3 regions of the Alcanivorax xiamenensis genome follow, and region 1 is predicted to be linked to each of the others. Evidence: predicted binding sites of a transcription regulator. Region 1 holds the regulator's gene; each other region holds the start of a gene.
The links. Region 1 encodes sigma-54, which starts transcription at its own class of promoters, with help from an activator protein. Its sites were predicted from a motif close to TGGCACNNNNNTTGCTNT; they were not measured.
Positions count from the first base shown of each region.

Region 2: a site for sigma-54 is predicted at 2,262-2,279, ahead of A6D6_RS01725 (pilin). Genes of this name have one in related genera too.
Region 3: a site for sigma-54 is predicted at 3,230-3,247, ahead of A6D6_RS09165 (putative urea ABC transporter substrate-binding protein). Genes of this name have one in related genera too.

Region 1 covers NZ_AQPF01000002.1:139,865-145,069, reverse strand. The annotation lists gene A6D6_RS02225 (RDD family protein) at 1-646, shown strand, start outside; gene A6D6_RS02220 (HPr family phosphocarrier protein) at 793-1,062, opposite strand; gene rapZ (RNase adapter RapZ) at 1,059-1,913, opposite strand; gene ptsN (PTS IIA-like nitrogen regulatory protein PtsN) at 1,986-2,459, opposite strand; gene hpf (ribosome hibernation-promoting factor, HPF/YfiA family) at 2,468-2,767, opposite strand; gene A6D6_RS02200 (RNA polymerase factor sigma-54) at 2,836-4,302, opposite strand; gene lptB (LPS export ABC transporter ATP-binding protein) at 4,638-5,205, opposite strand, start outside.
Region 2 covers NZ_AQPF01000002.1:38,284-43,488, forward strand. The annotation lists gene A6D6_RS01715 (helix-turn-helix domain-containing protein) at 1-37, shown strand, start outside; partial or broken gene A6D6_RS22200 (IS4 family transposase) at 158-1,536, opposite strand; gene A6D6_RS01725 (pilin) at 1,699-2,193, opposite strand; gene pilB (type IV-A pilus assembly ATPase PilB) at 2,591-4,303, shown strand; gene A6D6_RS01735 (type II secretion system F family protein) at 4,372-5,205, shown strand, end outside.
Region 3 covers NZ_AQPF01000011.1:9,952-15,156, forward strand. The annotation lists gene A6D6_RS09150 (urea amidolyase associated protein UAAP1) at 1-284, opposite strand, end outside; gene A6D6_RS09155 (ABC transporter ATP-binding protein) at 322-1,104, opposite strand; gene A6D6_RS09160 (ABC transporter permease) at 1,124-1,939, opposite strand; gene A6D6_RS09165 (putative urea ABC transporter substrate-binding protein) at 1,979-3,019, opposite strand; guanidine-I (ykkC/yxkD leader) riboswitch at 3,074-3,173, opposite strand; gene A6D6_RS09170 (dienelactone hydrolase family protein) at 3,371-4,141, opposite strand; gene A6D6_RS09175 (hypothetical protein) at 4,138-4,485, opposite strand; gene A6D6_RS09180 (hypothetical protein) at 4,582-5,010, opposite strand; gene A6D6_RS09185 (GIY-YIG nuclease family protein) at 5,112-5,205, shown strand, end outside.

The sequences.
Region 1 (5,205 bases):
GTTCGATTGGGAGGGGCGTCGTGGTTTGTTGGCGGCCCGTTTTGGTGATGCCGCCATGGAGCGGGTGTTGGCGCCCCTGGACGCGAGCTCTTCCGGCGACCAGGCGTTATTGCGGGGGCTGCGTGGCGGCAAGGAGACGGTGCCGCCGGCGCGTCAGGCAAACGCCGAGCCGAAACCCGAAACCCTTTATTTCACCGGCATGACCTTACGCATGGTCGCCCTCGTCATCGACCTGCTGGTCCTGGCGGCGCTTCTGGTCATGCCGATATGGGTGGTGAGCATCATGGTGGCGGATTTCAACGGAACAGGTGGTGATATCCGTATTGAGTCGTTCATGAGCTTCTTTCTGGTGCTCGTCGTGCCGGCCTATTTGCTGATGGCGCTGGTAATGGAGGCCGGGCCCAGGCAGGCGACGCCGGGGAAACGGATGCTCGGGCTCAGGGTGACGAATCGGGAGTTTCAGCGGCTGCCCTTCCTGCACAATTTATGGCGGGTCATAGCGTTCGTGGTGGTCAATGCGCTGACCAGCAAGGTGGTGATCCTGGTGAACCTGTTCCTGAAAGGATACCTTCTGCACGATCGCGTCAGCCGCAGTTATGTCATCAACTGGGCGCGCAGTCAGAGGGAGGAGAAAGACGCGAAATGACGTCCTGTTCGCTGCCAAGGCAGCTTCCCACAGCAACTCCGTCGCGCTCTCTGTGGGAAGCTGCCTTGGCAGCGAATACAGCGCGATTTCATATCTCCAAGACCAATAGATGGCACGCCACTGGTCTGTGGACCGCTCCCGCGAACTTATTCCGCTTCGTCAAAGCGGCGGGCGAACAGGTCGGTCAGTTCCTCCATGGCCGGCTGTTCATCATCGCCGTCCACCCGCACCGTGAGGCTGGTGCCCTTGGCGGCGCCGAGGGTGAGCAGGCCCATGATGCTCTTGGCATCGATCCGGCGTTCGTTATGAAGCACTTGAATGGTGCAGCTGTAACGTGACGCCACACTGACCACCTTGGCGGCGGCGCGCGCATGCAGCCCCAGTTTGTTGATGATGGTGAGTTCCTTCTCGATCATCCCTCCAACTCCCGGTGCCGCACATGCAAGGGAATGGCTTTATTGCGCAGGCGCTGGGCCAGCTGTTCGGCCAGATACACGGAGCGATGGCGGCCACCGGTGCAGCCGATGGCAACGGTAACGTAACTGCGGTCGTTGGCGGCGTAGCTGGGCAGCCAGCGAACCAGGAACTGGAAAATATCGTCGATCAAATCTTCGGTTTCCTGATGAGATTGCAGGAAGGCCGCCACCTCGTCGTCGCGACCGGTCAGAGCGCGCAGATCACCGTGCCAGTGGGGATTGGGCAGCATGCGCACGTCATAGACCAAATCGGCGTCGTTGGGTAAGCCATTCTTAAAACCGAACGACTGGATCAGCAACGAGAGGCGGACATTGCGGCCGGCGACCCGCTGACGGATCTGGTTGCGCAGGGAATGGACATCCAGGGTGCTGGTGTCGATCACCAGGTCCGCGCGCATACGGATGTCGGCGAGCAGTTCGGCTTCATAGGCGATGGCGTCGGCCAGGGTGCGATCATCGCCGCTGAGCGGGTGGGGGCGGCGAGTGGCGCTGAAGCGTTTGAGCAGGGTGCCGTGATCGGCGTCGAGAAAGATGATTTCCGTTTCCACCTGCAGCTTGCGTAACTCCGCCAGGGTGGAGGGGAACGCCAGCAGTTGTCTCGGCAGGTTGCGGGCATCGACCCCGACGGCGACCCGCTCCAGTACCCGGTCTTCATCATCCAACTGCCCGGCCAGTTGCGGCAGCAGACCCAATGGCAGATTGTCCACGCAATAATAGCCATGGTCTTCCAGTGCCTGTAGGGCTGTGGTTTTACCGGATCCGGACCGGCCGCTGAGAATGGTCAGTTTCATGGCGATTGCCGCTTTCTTCCCCCAAAAGACGCCCGGGCCGGGGAAAACCGGCCGCGCGGGCCCTGTCGTAGCTTATGAAGCCAGGCGCAATTCGGCCTCGGACTCCACGGCGGTAATGTAAAGCTGGTGATCGTCCATTGCCTGGCGCAGTTCACGCCGATAATCCTCGTCGTTGAACAGGTTGGCCAGGTGGCTCAGGGTCTTGAGGTGCTGCTCGGGATTTTGTTCAGGCACCAGCAGAACGAACACCAGATCCACCGGTCGGCCGTCCACGGCATCGAAGTCCACCGGTTCGGCCAGTTTCAGCAGCAGGCCCACCGCCTGCTCGCAGCGTCCGAGTCGGCAGTGGGGAATGGCGATACCTTCACCGATACCGGTGGAGCCCAGGCGCTCCCGGGCCACCAGTGCATCGAACACCTCCTGGGCTCCGAGGTCGCCGCAACTGGCCGCGGCCAGTTCGGCAACCTGATCCAGAAGACGTTTTTTGCTACCCACCTCGATACCGTTATGGGTGCGGTCCTCGGTGAGGAGTTCTCGTACTCGCATAGATCCGCTTAGTGACCGTGCTTGCGGCTCACGGTCTTCTCCTTGTGTTTGAGAATCTGACGATCCAGCTTGCTGGTCAGGGCATCAATAGCCGCGTACATGTCACCAGCCTCGGCGGTGGCGAAGACTTCGGCGCCGGAAATGTGGATGGTGGATTCCGCCTTGTGGGTCTTCGGCTCCGGAGACAGAATCACCTGAATACTGGTGATCTGGTCGAAGTGCCGTTCCAACTTGGAAAACTTGTCGTCCACATAGTCACGAAGGGCTTCGGTGATATCCAGGTGATGGCCACTGATGTTGATTTGCATAGCTGGCTCCTTTGCCTCGTTATTTAACCCTGGCCCCAGGCCCGGGTTACAAGCCGTTTCCCGCGTCGTCAAACCAGGCGTTTGCGAGCGCTGGAAGACGGGATTCGCATCGCCTCTCGATACTTGGCGACGGTCCGGCGCGCCACCTTGATCCCTTGCTCATTAAGCAAACTGGCCAGCTTATTGTCGCTGAGCGGCTTGCGAGGGTTCTCGGCGGCGACCAGCTTCTTAATGATGGCACGAATGGCGGTGGAAGAACATTCACCGCCGCCTTCCGTGTCCACGTGACTGGAAAAGAAATATTTAAGCTCGAACACCCCGCGGGGGGTGAGCATGAACTTCTGATTGGTGACCCGGCTGATGGTGGATTCGTGCATTTCCACCGCCTCGGCGATATCGGCCAGCACCAGCGGTTTCATGGCTTCCTCGCCATAGTGGAAGAAGTCCTGCTGCACCTCGACGATGCGGCGCGCCACCTTCAGCAAAGTGTCGTTACGGCTCTGCAGGCTTTTCAGGAACCAGCGTGCCTCCTGCATGCAGTTGCGCAGGTACTGGCCGTCCTCGCCCTCGGTGCGGCGGGCCAGACGGGCGTATTGGGCGTTCAGGTTGACCTTGGGCAGTACCTCCTCGTTCAGTTCCACCCGCCAGCCGCCACGGAAAGGGCGCACCACCACGTCGGGCACCGCGTATTCCGCCACTTCGCCGCCGATGTGTTCGCCCGGGGCGGGGTCCAGGGTGCGCAGCAGCGCCAGGGCATCGAGGAGTTCGCCTTCCGTCACCCCCATGGCCCGGCGTAGCCCGGCATAGTCGTGCTTCTCCAATAGCGTGAGGTGCTCAAGCAGGGCAGTGGCGGTGTCCAGGTGTGGCGTGTCGGCGGCCTGCTGTCGCAGTTGCACGCCCAGGCACTCGGCCAGGTCACGGCAGGCCACACCGACCGGGTCGAATTGTTGCAGCCGATGCAGGACCGCCACCACTTCGTCTTCCTCCACCGGATCATCGGCGTCGGCGATTTGCCGCTCGGCGGTGCCGATCACATCATCCAGGGGCAGGGACAGGTAGCCGCGGTGGTCGAGGGCGTCGATGAGGATACCGGCGATGACGCGGTCCCGGTCGCTCATCGGGCTGAGATTGAGTTGCCAGAGCAGATGGTCCTGCAGGGTGACCGGAGCGACGTGGCGCTGCTGCCAGGCGTCGGCGTCATCGTCTTCGCCGCTGCCCGAGCCGGAACCGGACTGCCCCACATAGAGGTCGTCCCATTCGCTGTCGCTCTCCACCGGCCCTTCCACCAGATCGTCCAGGGCCTGGTCCCGTTCGAGGTCCATTTCCTCCGCTTCCCAATCCTCGTCGGCGGGGGAGTCATCCTCGGTATAGGTTTCGCCTCCCTCCTCGAGTTCCAGCAGGGGGTTGGTTTCCACGGCCTGCTGGATTTCCTGGCGCAGGTCCAGCGTCGACAGCTGCAGCAAGCGAATCGCCTGTTGCAGCTGCGGCGTCATGGTGAGTTGCTGGCCGATCTGGAGTTGTAGACTCGGTTTCATACTGCCTTGGTGGTCTGGTGAATCGCCAAGGCGGCAGAATAGCAGCGTCTTTCAACGCTTAGCAATCCATTTAAGCAATATGTATGCCAATGTTGAAATTGCAATTGAAAAAGAGTAAGGAGAATCGTGGTTCCTTCCAGTATGAAGAGAGTCACTGGTGTCCCGCGATTGTGGGGGCGGCCGCCATGGATGGCGGCTCCAAATGCCGGGTGTTGCCGGAGGGCGATGCCGGATCAAGTCCGGCATGACATTTTCAGGTCTTGGACTTGGCGTGCCAGCGTGTTGCGTGTAAGCGTGCCAGCAATTTATGGGGCGCCAGCGGTTCTCCTGATAAGTCAAAGCCGGAAGTCCGCACCCAGATAGACGTCGCGGACCTGCTGGTTGCCGAGGATGGTCTGGGAATCGCCCTCGGCGATGATGTGGCCGGCGCTGCAGATATAGGCGGTATCACAGATATCCAGCGTTTCGCGCACGTTGTGGTCGGTGATCAGCACGCCGATGCCGCGATCCTTGAGGTGGCGGATAATGCCCTTGATGTCATTCACCGAGATCGGGTCCACCCCGGCGAACGGCTCATCCAGCAAAATGAACGCCGGGTCCGTGGCCAGGCCACGGGCGATTTCCGCCCGCCGCCGCTCACCGCCGGACAGGCTCATGCCCATGCTGTCGCGGATATGGGTAATGTGAAATTCCTCGAGCAGGTTGTTCAGTTCCTGCTCGCGCTCGGTTTTGCTCAGTTCCTTGCGGGTTTCGAGGATCGCCATGATGTTCTGCTCGACGGTCAGGCGGCGGAAGATGCTCGCCTCCTGGGGCAGATAGCCGATGCCACGCTTGGCGCGTCCGTGCATGGGCAGGTGGGTGATGTCCTCACCATTGATCTCGATGCGCCCGGCGTCCGCTTCC
Region 2 (5,205 bases), 100 kb from region 1:
GTTGAAGCCGTTTGGGTTGCGATTGGGTGTGGTGTAAGAGCAGGTTTCAAGGATTATGCTCTACGAGGCTGGGCCTCGCTTTTTGCCTTTGCAATCATAGGCGAAAAGCGAGGTTTGGCCCGAATGGCACTTACTTAACGCTCGCCTTCTTTCCGCCCTAGGCCGTTTTATTCCATGGGCGTTGCTTCGGTGGATGCCCATGCTGACGTATCCAAGCCCGCGCCTCGTGCCGGGGGCGGGTTAACAGCGGAAGCGGCTTCGGTCGTCGCTTGACCGCTCGGGGTTCAATACGTCCTGGTCGACTCTCCACACGCTGCTGGGCGATCAGACGAAAGAGTTCCGTTAAATCGTCACGGGTATGGCAAGCGAGCCGTTGTTGGCACCAAACCTGCCAACATTGCAACGCGTGTTTGAAGCTCAGTGTGCGAGGCAATACCTTCGCCAACACAGCGGACGGTACAATCAGAAGCCGGACCAGATTGTAGGCCAGAAGGTGCACCCACAGTTCCTTTTCCGCCATCTCCTCCGCCATCTCCGGTGTTGTACAGCTCAAGGTCTCCATCCCCAGTGTGGTCTTGATGTACCGGATATCCAGCTCAACATGCCAGCGGCTGCGGTATAACGCTTTCAACGCTTGGCGCGATGCCCTAGCCGGATCATACAAGGTGGTAATCAGCACCTTTCCTCCCAGCGCCACTTCACGCAAGACGATATCGTCCGGCAGTGCCTGATTAGTGCGCCAGACTCATCCAGTCCGGACGCTGGCAAGGTTTACTAATCCGGATCAAATGATCCTTGTGGCCCAGGCGCTTTCCTATACGGAAGTCTGTTGTCAGCTTGCGAGCGCCATTTTGCTCGAACACGACATCCACACCGCGGGCCAGACAGTCCGCCAGAATCACATAACTACCACACAGACCGTCCCCCAGGAGGATATCGCCAGCGTTGAGGCCAGGCAGCAATGAACGGTTCGCTGGCGCTTTTACCCGCGTAAGGCCCCATTGCCGCATTCAGTACGGCACCGCTGGCCAGACAGGTGACGGCGACAATGCGACACAGTGGGAAATCCTGGCCGGGTTTCTGCGAGCGCTGTTGGGGGTAAACCTCTTGATTGGCGGGCGTATCCGGCAGGGTCACGGTGGTGCCGTCAACGATGTGAACAGGTCGCCCCTGCCAATGCCAGCTGTCAGGTACTTTCTCGTTGCTCAACGTTCCTGTAGCGCGTGCTGGAGAAGAGACCAACTCCAGTGATAAACGCTGCCGAGCTTTGCAATAGCCGCCCGTAAAAGTACTGCACGCCTTGCGCCCTCCCAGCCAGCGTGCCACCGCAGCTTCGTTGGCCACTCGCTGACAGGAGCGATCCGCTTGCATTACCCGGCTCAGAAACATCGCCATGGTTTCTATTGGCGGGAAGAGCCGTTCCCGGTGCTCGGGCAATAAAGATTCCAGTACATAAAAGAGCTCTGCCGAGGTCAGCAGATTGAAAAAGCGGATGGCATCCTGGCGAGACAGTTTTTGTTTGATTGCTGCTGAAATCGATTCTGTTTAGCATACATAGGAGCTGATCCTTGGCGGGGTGCGATTCTTTGGCGAGATAAACACGCCGCCATTGGATCAGCTTTTTTTCTTCTGGATCAAGGCCTTATTGATTAAGTAAGTGCCATTCAGTCCTGGCCCCAACATGCTCTCGCAGGAAAGTTACTTACATTCAGTCGGAGCATAACGCTCATTCACACTCCCGGTGTTGACCGGCAGATTACGATTCGAAGCAGTGGTGCTGAGAGCGGAAGCACATGCCCAATCGATATTCCCCTCAAGACCAGCCGCCAATGCCGCCAAACCTATGGACGGGGTGAGAACGATTGTTTCGCCATCAATTTGGGGCGTTTCTGCACTATAGGTAATCGTGATGACACCATCATCCGCGTTGATCGTAATATCGTCTACGTATTTGGTTGCCACCCACTTGTTAGCCCATTCCGCAGCTGCAGAATTTACGCCATTCATGTCATTAGAGTAAAACCCATCAACAACCGCAACCTTAGCGGAAGCAGCTAGTGCGAGACCTTCCGTCACCTTGGAGCGAACGGTGTAATCCTGATAAGCCGGAATAGCGACCGCCGCCAGAATCCCGATGATCGCCACCACGATCATCAATTCAATCAGCGTAAAACCCTTTTGCACGTTTTTCATTTTTGCGTCTCCATAGCGGGAACTGTGTTTTCCGTGCTCACCCCCAAGGCGAGCGTCGCGCTCTCCCCAATGCAGCTACCGGGCCAATTTGCCTGAGCCAGGATTCACGGGGGCTGGAGACAAAGTGTGAACGGTGCACTCTGCCACTCCGCGTCAGCCACTGACCGGTTTTGTCACCCGGGTTGGACGGAAATCGGCACTTACTCGCGGCTGCATCCCAGCCCGGTCTTCTCCGGAGCGGCTTTAGCGTCGCTGGGCGTGTCAGCGTGTCAGCCCTTATGAATTGGGACCCGGTTCTCAGCCACCAGGCACCGGCTCTTTACAGCCCGGGCAAAGGCTGCCAATCTTCTGATTCATAAGAATTATTTCCTATCAACAAACTCAGCCTTTCCGACCCATGAGCAGTCCCCAATCATCCCTGAGCGGCCTGGCGCGCCGCCTGGTCAACGAAGGCCATCTGTCCACCGAGCAGGTGGTGGAAGCGGCCGGAACCGCCCGACGGGAGCAGATGCCACTGGTTCGGCGGCTGGTGAGTTCGGGGCTGCTGAGCGCCGCCACCGTGGCGCGGGCCTCCGCCGAGGAATTCGGGGATCCGATCATCGATCTGGATGCCTTCTCCCCGGACGCTTTGGTCAAGGACCTGGTGGACACCAAGCTGATCGCCCGCCACACCGTCCTGCCCTTGTACAAAAGGGGCAGCCGCCTGTTCGTCGCGGTATCCGATCCCACCAATCTGCCGGCACTGGAGGAGATCCGTTTCAATACCGGTCTCAACGTGGAAACGGTGATCGTCGAGGACGACAAGCTGACCCGCTGGATCGACCGGTTGGAATCGGAGGCGGAAGGCGAGGCGTTCGCCGGCCTGGATGAGGGACTGGATAACCTGGACGTGGCCGACGGCGAGTCGGCGGGTGACGCCAAGGACGAAAGCACCGGCGCCGACGATGCCCCCATCGTTCGTTTCGTCAACAAGCTGCTACTCGATGCCATCAAGGGCGGCGCCTCGGACCTGCACTTCGAGCCTTACGAAAAGACCTACCGGGTACGGTTCCGCCAGGATGGTGTGTTGCAGACCATGTCCAAGCCACCGGTCAACAGCGCCAGCAAGATCGCGGCCCGGCTCAAAGTGATGGCACGCCTGGATATCTCCGAGCGGCGGATTCCCCAGGACGGCCGCATCAAGCTGAAGATTTCCAAAAACCGCGCCATCGATTTCCGGGTCAATACCTGCCCCACCCTGTTTGGCGAAAAGATCGTGCTGCGGATTCTGGACCCGGACAGTGCCAGGATGGGCATCGACGCCCTGGGTTATGAGCCCGAACAGAAAGAGATGTACATGAAGGCCCTGAACCAGCCCCAGGGTATGATCCTGGTCACCGGCCCCACCGGTTCCGGCAAGACCGTGTCTCTTTATACCGGCGTGAACATCCTCAACACCCCGGAGCGGAACATTTCCACCGCCGAGGATCCGGTGGAAATCAACCTGGAAGGTATTAATCAGGTCAACGTGAATCCCAGACAAGGGCTCGATTTCTCTTCCGCGCTGCGGGCGTTCCTGCGTCAGGATCCCGACGTCATTCTGGTGGGGGAGATCCGCGACCTGGAGACCGCGGAGATTGCCGTGAAAGCGGCCCAGACCGGTCACCTGGTGTTATCGACCCTGCATACCAACAGCGCGCCGGAAACCCTGACCCGTCTGCGTAACATGGGTGTGCCGTCGTTCAACATCGCCACTTCGGTGAGCCTGATCATTGCCCAGCGGCTGGCCCGCCGTCTTTGCAGCCATTGCAAGGAACCGGTGGAGGTGCCCAGGCCCTCGCTGCTTGCGATGGGCTTCACGGAACAGGATATCGAGAGCGGCTTTACTGTGTTCGGGCCGAAGGGCTGCCCAAAATGCAATAACGGCTACAAAGGCCGGGTGGGGATCTATGAAGTGGTCCGGGTCACCGACGGCATCGCGCGCATCATCATGCAGGATGGGAACTCCATCGAGATCGCCGACCAGTGCCGCAAGGAAGGTTTCAACGATCTGCACCGCTCCGGGCTGCTCAAGGTGATGCAGGGGGTCACCAGCCTGGAGGAAGTGGACCGGGTCACCAGCGGCCACTAGAACGTTTGGGGACGTGCGCGCGGATTTTCCGTGGCGCGCGACACGATTAAGGGGGATACAGGACGCCTATGGCTAAGACAGCGGCGCAACAGAAGACCGCCACTTTTCTCTACGAAGGCCTCGATCGCAAGGGCAGCAAAGTCAAAGGGGAGATCAGCGGCAAGGGCCCGGCGCTGGTGCGCGCGGAGTTGCGCCGCCAGGGCATCCAGGCGCGCAAGGTGATCAAGAAACGGGAGTTGTCGCTGGGCGGCAAGAAGAAAATCAAGCCCGCCGATATCGCCCTGTTCACCCGCCAAATGGCCACCATGATGAAAGCCGGCGTACCGCTGGTGCAATCCTTCGATATCGTTGCCGACGGTCTGGACAATCCATCGATGAAAGACGTCGTGCTGAAGATCAAGACCGAGGTGGAAGGGGGCAACAACTTTGCCGGTGCGCTGCGGCAACATCCGACTCTGTTCGACGATCTGTATTGCAGCCTGATCGAATCCGGCGAGGCCTCCGGTTCACTGGAAACCATGCTGGATCGCGTGGCGCTCTACAAAGAAAAAAGCGAGGCGTTGAAATCCAAAATCCGGAAAGCGGTGAAATACCCCATTGCCGTCATCTGTGTGGCGGTCATCGTTACCGGCATTCTTTTGGTGAAAGTCGTCCCGACCTTTCAGGAATTGTTTGAAGGGTTCGGGGCCGAATTGCCCGCCTTTACCCAGTTCGTCATTGGATTGTCCGAAGGGCTGCAGGCTCATTTTCTTCCCATATTATTGGGAGCCGGCGCGATCATCGCCGGCTTCATCCAGGGCAGGAAACGCTCCCAGGCCTTCAAGGACGCCGTCGATCGTCTCTTGCTGCGCTTGCCAATCATCGGCGATATCACCCATAAAGCCACCGTCGCCCGATTCGCC
Region 3 (5,205 bases), on a different contig from region 1:
CCGCACACGGTGTCGTGCCAGCCGAAACTGTCCTCGACGATGGAGGCGAACACCCGGCCCATGTCGGAGTAGAGACAATTACCGCGGGTCAGTTTGAAGGTGTGCTGACCCTTGAGGGTGTCCGGAGCGTTGTAACGCTCCAGTTTTTCTTCCGGGTTGTAGAACAGCATGCCGACGTTGGCGCCGCCTTCCAGGTCGGTGAGACGCAGGGCCGTGCCCCGGCGCAGACGAAACGACCAGTGCGCGCCGCCGGGCATGGTGTAGTGGTACAGCGGTTCGGTCATGAAAGTCTCCTTGTACGTTTCCAAATCAAAACGGGCGCTAGGCCATGGTGCGGGCGGTGGCGTCCGCCTGCGCCTGAATGGCGGTGAGCGTGCCCTTGTCACAATCTCCCACCGGCAGGTCGTAGGTGATGCGCGCGCCGTAGGCGCCAGGGGCTTGCGGGTCCAGGCGGGTCTTGTCGAACACCCACAGCCGGGTACCGAGATAAAAGCCTTCGGCGAGATCGTGGGTGACCATGAAGATGGTCAGGCCCTGTTGCCGCCACAGATCCAGCACCAGGTGATGCATGTCGCGGCGGATGCCGGGATCGAGCGCGCCGAAGGGTTCGTCCAGCAGCAAAATGCGCGGCCGTTTCATCAATGCCTGGGCGATGGCCAGACGCTGTTGCATGCCACCGGACAGCTCGTGGGGAAACTTGCCGGCGGCCTGGGTCAGCCCCACGGATTCCAGCATGGCCATGGCGGCGTCCTTCAAGGCTTTGCGTTTGCCGCCAAAGGCGCGGCCACTGAGTTTGTGGCGGTGCAACTCGTCGGCCAGCATGACGTTCTCCAGCGCGCTCAGATGCGGCAGCACCGAATAACGTTGGAACACGATGCCGCGGGTCTCGTCCGGCTGATCCGGGATCGGCGCGCCGTCCAGCAGCAGCTCCCCCCGGCTGGGCGATTCGGTGCCGAGCAGCATCTTCAGAAAGGTGGTTTTGCCGCAGCCGGAGGCGCCCACAAGAGTGACGAATTCGCCTTCCTGCACTTCCGCGTCGAGGCGCTCCAGCACCACTTGGTCGCCGTACTCTTTCCACAGATTGTTCATTTCGATGATAGCCATGGGCTTCTCCTCGCTTTGCTCAGTGGCTGCCGTGGAACCAGGGGTAACGCCAGCGGGAATAGCGGGCCAGCAGGAAGTCGATGGCGAACGCCAGCAGGGTGATCCAGAGTACGTAGGGCAGGATCACGTCCATGGACAGGTAGCGGCGTACCAGGAAGATGCGATAACCCAGCCCTTCGGTGGCGGCGATGGCTTCGGCGGCGATCAGGAACAGCCACGCCGAGCCCAATGACAAGCGCACGGCACTGATCAGACGCGGCATGATCTGCGGCCACACCAGGCGCAGGATGATCTGCCAGGTGTTGGCGCCGAGCGTCTGCATCTTGATCACCTGCTCGGCTGGGATCTCCCGGGCTCTTTGCTGCAAGTCGCGAATCAGAAAAGGCGTAATACCGATGATGATCAGCATCACCTTGGCCAGTTCGCCGAGCCCGAACAGAATGAACAGGATCGGCAGGATCGCCATCGGCGGCACCAGCGACAGCCCGGTGATCAGCGGAGACAGGCCCGCGCGGGCATAGGGCAGGGTGCCGGTGACAATGCCGAAGATCAGCCCCATCAAGGCGCTGATGCCGACGCCGATGGTCAGACGGGTGAGACTGGCCAGGGTATCCGCCCACAACAGGTATTCACCGCTGCGCTTGCTGGGCTCGAATGCCATGCGCTGAATGGCGTCGCCCATGGCGCTGAACGACGGCAGCAGCTTGTCGTTGGGGTTGGCTTCCAGGCGGGCATCGGAAGCCAGCAGGTACACCACCAGCAGCAGGGCGAAGGGCAGCAGCCCCAGCGCCCAGGTGGCGACCGGTCCGGGGTGCCGGTTGATCAACTTCTTCATGGCGACTCCTGTGGGCGGTGACGAAGCGCGGGGGCGCGGTTACAGCTCACCCTCGGCGGCCATGGTCATATAGGTCGGGTCGAAGCGCAGTTTGACGTTGCCGCTGTTGCCGTAGACGCCGGCGGGGGTTTCCACGCCAACGAAACCGGCATCCGGAGCGCCTTCGCCGAGCAGACCGTGGTCAAAGGAGAATTCCGCCACTTTCTGCATGGTCTCCTTCAACGCCGGGCTGTTGGTGAAGGCCACCGCGTCTTCGGCCTGGTCGAACAGGCGGGTGGCGTCGAGCTGCGTTTGCAGACCGTCCAGGTCGGTGGCGGCGATATTGGCCAGATGCTGACGGAAGCCGCTGTCATCCAGGTGCCCCATGATTTCGTACCAGGCGCCGGTGAGTGCCTTGCCCAGGGCGGGGTTGGCTTTGAGGGTCTCGGTGTTCACCACCATCAGATCGATGATCTCGCCGGGAATGCGGGATGAATCGAACACCAGGTTGGCCTCGGGGGATTCCTTAATGGTGCCCAGCAACGGATTCCAGGTGGCCAGGGCGGTCACGTCGGGGGTATTGAAGGCGGACACCAGATCGGCGTCGGCGGTATTGACCACGGTGATATCGCGCTCGCTGAGCCCGACGCTGTCCAGTGCCCGGGCCAGTAGATAGTGGGACACGGACAGTTCCACCAGATTGACGCGGCGGCCGTTGATGGCCTCGAGCGTGTCGGCGTCTTTTAACACGATGCCATCGTTGCCGTTGGAGAAGTCCCCAACGATGAGGGCGGTGCTGTCGACACCGCCGGCGGCGGGAATGGTCAGGGCGTCCATGTTGGTCATGGTGCAGCCGTCGAACTGGCCGGCGGTGTACTGGTTGATGGACTCGACGTAATCGTTGATCTGAACCACATCGATATCAATGTCGTACTTGTCCGCCCACTTATCGACGATGCCTTCGGCGGCGCCGTAGTCCCACGGCAACCAGCCCACGTAGATGGACCAGCAAACCTTGAAGCTGTCCCGGGCCTGGGCCGGTGAAGTCAGTGTCAGCGCGAGCAGGGCGGTGGTGCAGACGGTGGTGAGCAAACGGGTCATGTCGGACCTCCTGGGTTACGGACGAAGAGGAATCCAATGACAGGTGTCATCGTGTCCTCCCGGGCTTTTGTCCCGCCGTGTAACCTTCAGCGAAGGTCGACTGCTCTCGGACCAGGCATCGGCGGTGCCGATCGGAACCCTAGCGGTCTATTGGAAGCAAATTGTCGAGTGTGGATGGCCACCGGCCATTCGATTCCTCATGCCGGTATACCAGCAAGAGCGGTGCCAAATCGGTGCAGGCCAGGGATTGCGGGGGATCGTGGGAAAAAAAACGGTGCGGAGGGCTTGCGGATGGGCCGGGCATGGCGCTGGTTTGGTGCGCCATGCCCGAAGGTGGTGCATTCAGGGGCGTCAGGGAGTGCTATCGAGAAACTCCGTCAGGGCCCGCCAACTCTCGCGGTCGGCTTCGGCGTCGTAGGCCAGGGGCATGTCGAAACGCTGACCAAACTGGTCCGCCTCGGGATTGGTGAAGCCGTGTTTGGCGTCGGGGAAGCTGAGCAACTGGTATTCCGCGCCGGCGTTGTTCAATTCCTCCACCAGTGCCGAGACCTGCTCCGGTGGCACCATGGGGTCGGCTTGCCCGGTGGCCACCAGAATGCGCGCCTTGATGTCGCCGGGGCCGGCCGGATTCTGTGTCGCCAGGGTGCCATGGAAACTGGCCACGCCGGCCAGATCATTGCCTTTGCGGGCCTGCTCCAGCACCACGCCGCCGCCGAAACAGTAGCCCACCGCGTAAACCCGCTGATCATCCACGTACTGCATTTTGCGCAGCAGCGTCTTGGCGGCGTTGAAGCGGGCGGTCATCTTTTCCGGGTCGGCCAGCGCCTGCTCCATGAACGCCTTGGCGTCCTTGGGGTGCTGCGCCACTTTTTCGTTGTACATGTCCACGGCCAGCGCCACATAACCTTCCGCGGCCAGTTGCCGGCTCCGGTTGCGGATGTAGTTGTTCAGGCCCCACCATTCGTGGACCACGATGACCCCGGCGGTGAGCCGTTCCTGATCCTCGTCCATGTACAGCACGCCAGTGCCGACGCCACCGGGAAGGTTCACTTTCTGTTCAATGATGTCGGCCTGGGCCAGGGAACCGAGCAGCAGCAGGCTCAGTGCGATCAGGCGGGTCATGAGTTCTCCTTGTCCGGGGTGTCGGCGGTGGTGGCGTCTTCCCAGACCCAGCGTAAAGGCTCACCGAAGTCGTCATGGATCAGCCGGCGGCGCGGCGCGGCGGATCGGGCGCGGCGGACCTTGGGCTTATGCTTGCGGGCGTCGATGGTGGCGGCCAGCCGTGACAAATCGGTGCGTTGAGGCTTGGGGGTGTGACTGAACGGGGATAACGGCCGGGCACCGTGAGAAGGCTCTCCGCTGGTGCCGGGCGGCACGCGCTGGATACTCCCGCCCCGGGACAGAAAACGCTCCATATCCCGGCGCAGTCGCTCGCGCTGCTGTTCCTTGGTGGTACGCACTTTCATGGGGAAGGCGAATCATCGGCGTGGACGACCTTCAAAGATAGCAGCGCGGCGACGGGAAGGCCACCGACGAAGATCGCTGGTGGCGCATTTTCCGGGTTAAAGCGCGGTTCGCGGGCGTTTGGGAATAGTGGTGCTGTCCTCGGCGCCACTGTTGCCGGTGCTGCCACCGGCACGTAGGGGGTGACAGTTTTCAATCACCACCTGACCCTCCAGCAGATTGCCACGGGAGTATTCACGGAAAATGCAGCGGTTGGTTTCCGGGTCGTAATTCTCGATCCACAGGTTATCGCCTTTCCAGGTGGCGGCGATGTGCTGCTGCCCCGCCGGTACGCTCAGTGTCATGGTGCCGCCCAGCCGCTTGACGAAGATCTGCTCAAGCCAGAAGTAATACAACACGGTGCCCGCCAGCCACACCAGCACCGCCAGAATCACCGCCGGCTTCCACTTGCCCATGCGGGCGCCGACCAGGAACAGGCTGAGAAAAATCAGGATCGCAACCAGGACCCAATAGAGGTAAGTAATCATGCGTGTCTCCGCAAATCCTTGTATTGTAGTGTCGCCGCCTTCGCTGGCGGAGCCGGATATGTTTTGATGATAGCAACTGTCGACGCGGGAGATGTAAAACCATGCAACAGTGGTGGGTTTATATACTGCGCTGCGTGGACGGTTCACTGTATACCGGTGTCACCACGGATGTGGAGCGCCGTCGCCGGGAACACA